DNA from 2 places in the Pseudonocardia sp. HH130629-09 genome. Region 2 is predicted to be linked to the other one. Evidence: predicted binding sites of a transcription regulator. Region 2 holds the regulator's gene; the other holds the start of a gene.
The links. Region 2 encodes LexA, which represses DNA repair genes until DNA is damaged. Its sites were predicted from a motif close to CGAACACGTGTTCG; they were not measured.
Positions count from the first base shown of each region.

Region 1: ruvC (crossover junction endodeoxyribonuclease RuvC) is a predicted target of LexA. The motif match lies at 1,900-1,913, and genes of this name have one in related genera.

Region 1 is NZ_CP011868.1:2,544,464-2,548,867, forward strand. Features, by position in the region: gene ruvB (Holliday junction branch migration DNA helicase RuvB) at 1-469, opposite strand, end outside; gene ruvA (Holliday junction branch migration protein RuvA) at 520-1,125, opposite strand; gene ruvC (crossover junction endodeoxyribonuclease RuvC) at 1,227-1,877, opposite strand; gene XF36_RS11715 (alpha/beta hydrolase) at 2,141-2,761, shown strand; gene XF36_RS11720 (hypothetical protein) at 2,761-3,456, shown strand; gene XF36_RS11725 (hypothetical protein) at 3,752-4,180, shown strand; gene polA (DNA polymerase I) at 4,194-4,404, opposite strand, start outside.
Region 2 is NZ_CP011868.1:1,318,521-1,322,924, reverse strand. Features, by position in the region: gene nrdR (transcriptional regulator NrdR) at 1-405, opposite strand, end outside; gene XF36_RS05915 (hypothetical protein) at 1,031-1,747, opposite strand; gene XF36_RS31345 (hypothetical protein) at 1,911-2,135, opposite strand; gene lexA (transcriptional repressor LexA) at 2,377-3,135, shown strand; gene XF36_RS05900 (hypothetical protein) at 3,165-4,229, opposite strand; gene hflX (GTPase HflX) at 4,265-4,404, opposite strand, start outside.

The DNA.
Region 1 (4,404 bases), 1.2 Mb from region 2:
CCCGCGTCGTGGCCCCGACCAGGGTGAACGGCGCGACCTCGAGCGGGATCGAGGTGGCACCCGGGCCCTTGCCGACGACGACGTCGACCCGGAAGTCCTCCATCGCGAGGTAGAGCATCTCCTCGGCGGGCCGGGCGGTGCGGTGGATCTCGTCGATGAACAGCACGTCGCCGGGCACGAGGTTGGACAGCATCGCCGCGAGGTCCCCGGCACGCTCCAGCGCCGGGCCGGAGGTCAGCCGGATCGCGGCCCCCATCTCCTGGGCGATGATCATGGCGAGGCTGGTCTTGCCGAGCCCGGGCGGGCCGGAGAGCAGGATGTGGTCCGGCGGGTCGCCGCGGCGACGGGCGCCCTCCAGCACCAGATGCAGCTGCTCGCGGACCCGGGGCTGGCCGACGAACTCGGCCAGCGAGCGGGGCCGCAGCGACGCCTCGACGTCGGTGTCCCCCGGCTGGACCCCGGCGTCCACGGCGCGCTCGTCGAGCCGGCCGTCGACCCCGGCGTAGGGGTCGGGGTCGGTCACCGCGACCTGCTCAGGCTCGACAGCGCGGTGCGCAGCAGGTCCCGGGCGTCGGTGTCGGGGGCGTGGGCCAGGACCGCGTCGACGGCCTGCTCGGCCGGGCGCTGGGTGAAGCCGAGCCCGAGCAGCGCCTCGACGACCTGGTCGCGCACCCCGAGCATCGGGGCCGGTGCGGCCGCGACGGCGCCCGCGGGCACCGCGGCCGGCGCGGTCACCTTGTCGCGCAGCTCCACGACCAGGCGCTCGGCGCTCTTGCGCCCGACGCCGGGGATGCGGGTGAGCACGGCCAGGTCGCCGTCGGCCAGCGCGCGGCGCAGTGTGTCCGGCTCCAGCACCGCGATCGTCGCGAGCGCGAGCCGCGTCCCGATCCCGGACACCGTCTGCAGCAGCAGGAACAGCTCGCGTTCCTCGGCGTCGGCGAACCCGTAGAGGGTCAGTGAGTCCTCGCGCACCACCAGCGTGGTCGACAGCCGGGCCTCGTCCCCGCGACGCAGCCCGCCCAGCGTGGCGGGGGTGGCGTACACCGCGAGCCCGACCCCACCCACCTCGATGACCGCGTGGTCCAGCCCGATATCCAGCACCGGACCGCGCACCGAGTGGATCACTGACAGGTCCCCTTCCGACGAACGACCGTTCGAGCACCGACGCTACCGGGCCGCACCGACCGGACCGCACGCGACACCACGCCACCACCGGGCGAGAGGGGTCAGCGCGCGCGCCACCCGCCGGCCGAGCGGGCGTCGGCGGCCGCGCGGGCCGCGGCCCACTGCTCGGCGGCACCGGGCCGGGCGCCGCCGCGCTCGCGCTGGGCCTCGGCGAGCCGGGCACGGTGCACCGCGGCCAGCTCCTCGGCGCGGGCCTGGGCCTGCGCCATCCGGTCGATCATCGGTGAGCGCCAGCAGTGGCAGATGGCGAGCGCGAGTGCGTCGGCGGCGTCGGCGGGCTTCGGGGGTGCGTCCAGGCCGAGGAGCCGGGTGACCATCGCGGTGACCTGTGCCTTGCCCGCGCGGCCCTCACCGGTGACGGCGGCCTTCACCTCGCTGGGGGTGTGGAAGGCGACCGGCAGCCCCGCCCGGGCCGCGACGAGCACGACGACGCCGCTGACCTGGGCGGTGCCCATCACGGTGCGGACGTTGTTCTGGCTGAACACCCGCTCGACGGCGATCACGTCGGGCCGGTGCCGGGCCACCCAGCGCTCCACCTCGTCGGCGACGGCGAGCAGCCGCCGTTCCAGCGGCAGGGCCGGCTCACTGCGGGCGACGCCGACGTCGACGAACCCGACGGTCCGGCCCGCACCGGCCTCGACGACGCCGATGCCGCACCGCGTCAGTCCGGGGTCGACCCCGAGCACCCGCACCGGTGTCCCCCTCGCCTCGGACCGCACAGCCGTTCGAGAACCGTACCGGTCGGGACGGTCCCATCCGGGCGGGCACGCCGGACCGGCGGGCCCGGGCCGGCCGGGCGGACCGGGGTGACGCCCGGGATGACAGGGTGCGCAGGTGACGTCGTTCCTCCGGGTCCTCGCGTGGGTGTGGGCCGCGCTGCTGCTGGTCGTGCTGGTGGGGACGTTCCGCCACGAGACCCCGGTGGCTCGCCGAGCGCGGCTGGGCGGTCGCCGCGGTGGACTACCGGCTGCCGCCACCCGAGCCCGTCGGCCGCGACCAGCAGCGCGACGTCGCGTGCGCCGTCGACTGGGTCCGCGCGCACGCGGGCGAGGCGGGTCTGGACCCCGCGCGGCTGGTCCTGGGCGGGCAGTCCGCCGGGGCGACGCTGGCGCTGTCGGTCACCTCCGGACTGCTCGACGGGACACTGGCGTGCTCCGAGGCACCCGCCGCCTACGGCGGCACCGGCCCGGCCGACGCCCCACCGCCGACGCCCGGCCCGCCGCCGGTCGGCGTGGTCGCCTACTACCCGCCCGTCGACCTGACGCTGGTCGACCCCGACGTGGCACGCACCCTGTTCGGCGGCAGCGCCGACCAGGCTCCGGGCCTGCTGCGGCTGCTCTCCCCCGCCGAGCAGGTGCGCCCCGGGCTCCCACCGACCCTGCTGCTCGGCTCCGCGGACCACTACGTCCTGCCCGACCGGGTCGCCGCCTACGACCGGCAGCTCCGCTCCGCGGGGGTCGACGGCAGGCTGGTCACCGTCCCCTACGCCGACCACGTCTTCGACCGCCCCTTCGGCAGTCCCGGTGCGCAGCTGACCCGGGAGGCCGTGATCCGCTTCCTGACCGGGCTGAACTGATGCGGGTCGAGATCACCGCACTGGTGGTCGCGTCCCAGCACGCCTACGAGGGCAGGCCCGCCGACGGGCCGCGTCCCGCCCCGGAGCCGCCGCTGCGCGACGAGGTCCGGGTGCGCGCCGGCCACGGGATCGTCGGCGACCGCTACGCCGGCCGACCGGCGCACGCCCGGGCCGCGGTGACGCTGCTGGCCGCGGAGTCGCTGGACCACCTGCGCACGGTCCTCGGCGACGTCGTCGAGGCCACGGCGACCCCGCGGCCGGCGCGGTGCAACATCGTGCTGCGGGGCGCACCGGTCGACGCGCTCGCCGCACCGGGCCGGGGCGGCACCGGCGCGCTGTTCGCCCTGGACTCCGGCGGCGGCGCGGTCCGCTTCCGCGCGCACCGCGCCGCCGCGCCGTGCCGCTGGATGGACACCGAGATCGGCGACGGCGCGTGCGCCGCGCTGGGTGGCCGGGGCGGGGTGCGCTGCGAGCCCCTCGACGACGGCGTGCTCCGCCTCGGCCCCGCCGAGCTGACGATCCTGGAACCGGCGGCAGCCGCACCGCAGACGGCCCTACCGCCGACAGCCGCACCGCAGACGGCCGCACCGCTGACAGCCGCACCGCGGAGATCCGCGACGCCGGGAGCCGCACCGCCGGACGCCGGGCACGGACCGTCCGGCGGGGGGCCCGCACCGTCAGCCGCCGCGCTGTAACAGCAGGTGGGTCGGTTTGCGACCCTACCGACGTCGGCACCGCAGGAGGTGACGCCGATGTCGTGCCCGGTCCCGCATCCCCGCCGCCCCGACGTGCCGCCGGCCGAACCCGCGCAGGCGGCGTCGTCGTGCACCGGGGTCTGCCCGGGGATCGGGCGACCTGGGCCCGCCGGGCCGTCCTGATCGGGGATCTGCTGGTCGCCCTGGCCGATGCCGAGGTCGGCGGGCTGGAGCTTCCGGCGTCCTTGGCCGGGCGGCGCGCGCTGCGGCATGGTCGCGTTCCGCGGAACGCGCGGTGGCCGCGGCCGGGGACGCCGACGCGGTCGTCGCGGTCCACACCGACGACGCCGACGTCATCGCCGCCGCCGGGCGCGACCTGGCCGCGGTGCTGCGCCATGAGCGCGACACCCGACGCCGCACCGGCCCCCGTGCCACCCCGATCGGCCTCGCGGCCGGTGGCACGACCGACACCACCACCGGCGTCACGGCCGGCACCACAGACACGGCGGGCACGGCCGGCACCGCGGGCACCGACACGGTCGCGCGGCTCTGCGCGATCCTGCACGCCGCGGCCCGCCGTCAGGACGTCGCGGTCGAGCAGCTCGTCGCGGAGCTGGGCCGCGCCGGCCGCATCCTCGCGCCTGGACATCTGCGCCACCGCTCCGCAGCCGCACACGGCACCGGAGCCGGCACCGCGCCCACCCGGGGAGCGGTCGCCGGCTGACCCGGGCGCGAGGTCAGTGCGCCGCTGCGTCCCAGCTGCGGCCGGACCCGACCGACACCTCCAGCGGCACCGACAGGTCCGCCGCGGCCGCCATCTCCCGACGCACGAGTGCCTCCAGGGCCTCGCGCTCACCCTCGGCGACCTCGAGGACCAGCTCGTCGTGGACCTGCAGCAGCATCCGGCTGCGCAGCCGCTCGGCCTGCAACGCCCGGTACACCCCGAGC
Region 2 (4,404 bases):
CTCGATGGACGAGAAGGAGCGATAAACGCTCGCAAATCTCAGGTACGCGACCTCGTCGAGCTCACGCAGCGGCCCGAGGATCGCCAGTCCGACCTCGTGGCTGGGAAGCTCCGCCGCCCCGCGTGCCCGCACGGTCTCCTCGACCCGGTGGGCGAGCTGCTGCAGGTCGTCCTCGTCGACCGGCCGGCCCTGGCACGCCCGCCGAACCCCGCTGACGACCTTCTGTCGACTGAAGGGCTCGGTCACCCCGCTGCGCTTGACGACGGCGAGCACGGCCTCCTCGACCGTGGTGAACCGTCGTCCGCACGAGGTGCAGGACCGGCGCCGGCGGGTGCAGGTCCCGTCGTCGGCGGTCCGTGAGTCGATCACGCGGGAGTCCGGGTGCCGGCAGAACGGGCAGCGCATGGACGCTCACACCCTCTCCCGTAACGTTCCGGAAACTCTCCGCAGTGATCCATCCCCCCAACCAGTGGCGGAACAACGTCAATGTAACCCCTACATCTAGGGGTCCGCCATCCCGGGGCCCACGCCGCGCCGAGCTTCGCCCGATCGGGATCCGAGCCTTGCACACCACGTTCCGCGACCGGCTCGTCGCCGACGATCATGGAGGGGGACATCGGCGCTGGTGGCGCCGAGGAACGTCACGCGCGGCGCCGTCCGTCGCGCCGCGGGGACCGCGACCGGCGGCACCCGATGCGGGGACACGCCCGGCGGACGCGCCCGGCGGCACGCCGCCGACGATCCGGCGACATCCCGGCGACCGCCGCCCGACGTCCGCGTGCCGGCCCAGCGCACGCCATCACCCGATGCGACGCCGGCACGGCGCCGGATCGCTCCACACCGTCACCGCACCGCCACCGCTGTGACCACGGTTGCCGCGCCGGCACCGCACCACGGCACGCCCGACCGGCTCCGCCCCGGGAGCCCGACACGTCGGCACCGCACCCCTGCACACCCCGGGCCGGGCACGCCGGCACCACTCCGTGCCACGGGCCTGGCCCACCGGGACCGCACCGCGACCCGACCCGCCTCAGCGCACGGCACCGACCGACGGAACGGCGGCCGCGGGGGCGTTCCAGCCCGCCGCCGCGTCGCCCAGCAACCCGAGCGCCACCACCGCGGTCGTGGCGCACAGCAGCACCGCGACCCCGGTCAGGAACCGCTCCAGGCGCCCGCGGACCCGGCTGCGGGCCGGGCGGGGGCGGGCCGGGACCAGGCAACGCCGGTCCAGCGGACGGACCGTGCGCGGCGCCGGCACGGCCACCGACCGCGGACCGGACGGCGCCGCGACCCGGGCGGGCCGCACCAGGGTCGCCGTGGAGCCTGGCGCCGAGGTGGTACAGCGGGGCGTCCGGACCGCGACGTTCGGACCACCGGTGACGCCACGCGGGACCGCCGGATCGGCCGGTGCCGCGGTCCGGGCCGCACGCCCGGGAACTGTCGGACCGGGCGCCGTCGGACCGGACGTCGGAACACCGGGCGCCGTGGCGCGCCGGGAACGGGCAGCGGGGTGCCGTGCAACCGACTTGGTCAGTGCGCGCTCCCGTGCACCGTGGGCGGCCCACCGGTGCGCGGCGCGCGCGACGGCCGACGAGCCGGCACCGGCCGGACCGGCCACACCCTCCGCGGCCCGCACCCGCTCCCGGGCGGCGCGCCGGGCGCGCGAGGTGGGAGTGCCGGGCGCGGGGGCACCGGTCAGGCAGCCGACCGGGCCGTGGTCGCGGATCCGCTCGTCGAACTCTCGCATGGCTCCTCCTGCCGTCGGACCACCCGGCCCCCGGGCGGTCTCGTCTCCCCCGCTCCCGACCGGCCCTTCCCTGAGCCCGGTCGAACGGGCGTACGAGCGGTGTAGCACCCGACACCGACAACAACCGCGTCTCCGCAGTTCACCGCCCGTGCCGGAGACGCTCTCAGCGTGGCGCGCCGACCGCGGGCGGCACGGCCGGGCCGTGGGCGGCGACGTCGGCGACCACCCCGAGCGCGACGACCGCGGCCGCCGAGGCGAGCAGGACACTCACCGCCGCCACCACGCGGCGCACGGGACCCGGTGCCGGGACCGCCCGCACCACGTCGGCCGCGGGGCCGACCGCAGCCCGTCCGATGACCGTCATGCCCCCGATGACCGCTGCGTCCACGATCGCCACCCCCACTGCCGCTCCCGCTGCCGGTCGCCCCGCGCGGCCGGACGGCGACGCGGACGGCATCCGATCGAACCAGAACGATCGAACCGGTGTTCGATCGAACGCCTGTGCGATGTTCTACCACCACGACCCGACGGAATCCACGACACGCCCGGGCGACTTCGAACGCATGTTTGGCGAACGGGCCCGCGACGGCTAGGGTCGTCGCCGTAAGTACCCCGAGGAGGCGAATGCGATGGCAGCGGACGACACCGGACACGGTGGTCCCGGCGTGACCGGCACCGCCGCGGACCGGGGATCCGCGACGGTCCGGGAGTTCCCCGACCCCGCGACCGACACCCGCGGCCTGACCCCGCGGCAGAAGAAGGTCCTGGCCGTCATCCGGGACTGGGTGGACCGGTACGGCTACCCGCCCAGCGTCCGCGAGATCGGTGACGCGGTGGGCCTCACGTCCACCTCGTCGGTGCACCACCAGCTCCGGACCCTGGAGCGCAAGGGCTTCCTCCGGCGCGACCCGAACCGCACCCGCGCGGTCGACGTCCGCAGCCCGGAGCAGATCGCCGGCACCGACGGGTCGGACTCCGACGCCGACACGGCCGAGCTGCGTTCCGCGCGGCCGGCGCCGGCGTTCGTGCCGCTCATCGGCGACATCGCCGCCGGTGGCCCGATCCTGGCCGAGCAGGCCGTGCAGGACGTGTTCCCGCTGCCGCGTGAGATCGTCGGCGAGGGCACTCTGTTCCTGCTCAACGTCAAGGGCGACTCGATGGTCGACGCCGCGATCACCGACGGCGACTGGGTCGTCGTGCGCCAGCAGCCGGTGGCCGAGCAGGGCGAGATCGTGGCCGCGATGATCGACGGCGAGGCGACGGTCAAGACGTTCCGCCGCAAGGACGGGCACATCTGGCTGATGCCGGCGAACGCCGCCTACGATCCGATCCCGGGTGACGACGCGTCGATCCTCGGCCGCGTCGTGGCGGTCCTGCGCCGCCTCTGACCTCCTCAAGCGGCGCCCGGTTCCCGCGGTCAGCGGGACCGGCGGCGCCGTCCGTGCAGGGACATCGCGACGGCACCGGTCACCAGCAGCACTGCGAGCACCGCGGCCCCGCCCGCGGCGGGCAGCCACGACGGGTACGTGCGGTACTCCGGCACCTCGGCGGGCTGGGCCACGACGGGTGCCTGCGGGCCGGTCGCCGCGGGCACCGCGCCCGGGACGACGGTGATCGCCGCCGCGGTCAGGCCCCGGGCCTCGCTGCCGGAGTGCAGTGCACCCCGGCCGTCCGGGGCGATCGCCTCGCCCTGGGCCTCGTCCGGCAACGGCACCGGCAGCGGTGCCCCGCCCAGCGCCGCGACCAGCACGTCGGCCGTCGCCGGTCCGCCGACGGGCAGCGGGAACACCCAGGCGTCGGTGTAGGTCCGCAGCACGGCGGCGCGTCCGCCGTCGGCCCCGGCCGGTGAGACCCCGCCGCCGGTGATCGTGCGGGACCCGGCGGCCCCGAGCGGCCCGCCGCCGGTGCCCGACCAGGGCAGCACGACCTGTGCCACCCGGCGCAGCGGGACCGGGCCCCCGCCCTCGCGCAGCGGTGCGTCGGGTCGGTACACCCCGGCGGCCCCGGTGGTCTTGTCGACCAGCAGGGGCACGCCGTCGTCGCCGACCAGCAGCGCCTCGACGTCGCGCGGACCGTCGGGGTGGACCAGGTCGTACACGCGTGGGGGCCCGGCCGGGGGCAGCACGACGAGCCTGACCGAGCCACGCTGTGCCCCGTTGTCACCGGTGTCGGCGAGCCAGAGTTCCCCGCCCGGTCCGAGCCCGAGGTCCTCGACGTCGGTGACCGGGACGTCGGCCTGCCGGGTACCGGTGACCGCGCAGCCAGACGGGTCCAGGGTGAACGTCCGCGCGGCCCCCCCGCCGTCGACGATCGCGTGGTAGCGCTGCGGGGCTCCGCCGGGCGCGCCCTCGGCGACCAGCCCGGACAGCTCCGCCAGCCGCGGGTCGTCGACGGTGCAGACCGGGTGCGCCCCGGGCGGCGGCGCGGCCGCACCCGTGAGCGCACCGGTCAGGCAGAGGACCGTGGTCAGGCGACGGGCCACGACCCCCGGACGCGGTGGCCCACCCGGCCGCCCACTCAGTGGCCCGCTGCCGTCGCCGGCAGGTCGGCGCCGGTCCCGGTCGGGACGGCAGAGCCCGCCACCGCGAACGGCAGCACCGCGGTGCCCAGCTCCGGCTTCACCCGCGCCCGGATCCGGGTGCCGTCGGCGGTGTGGG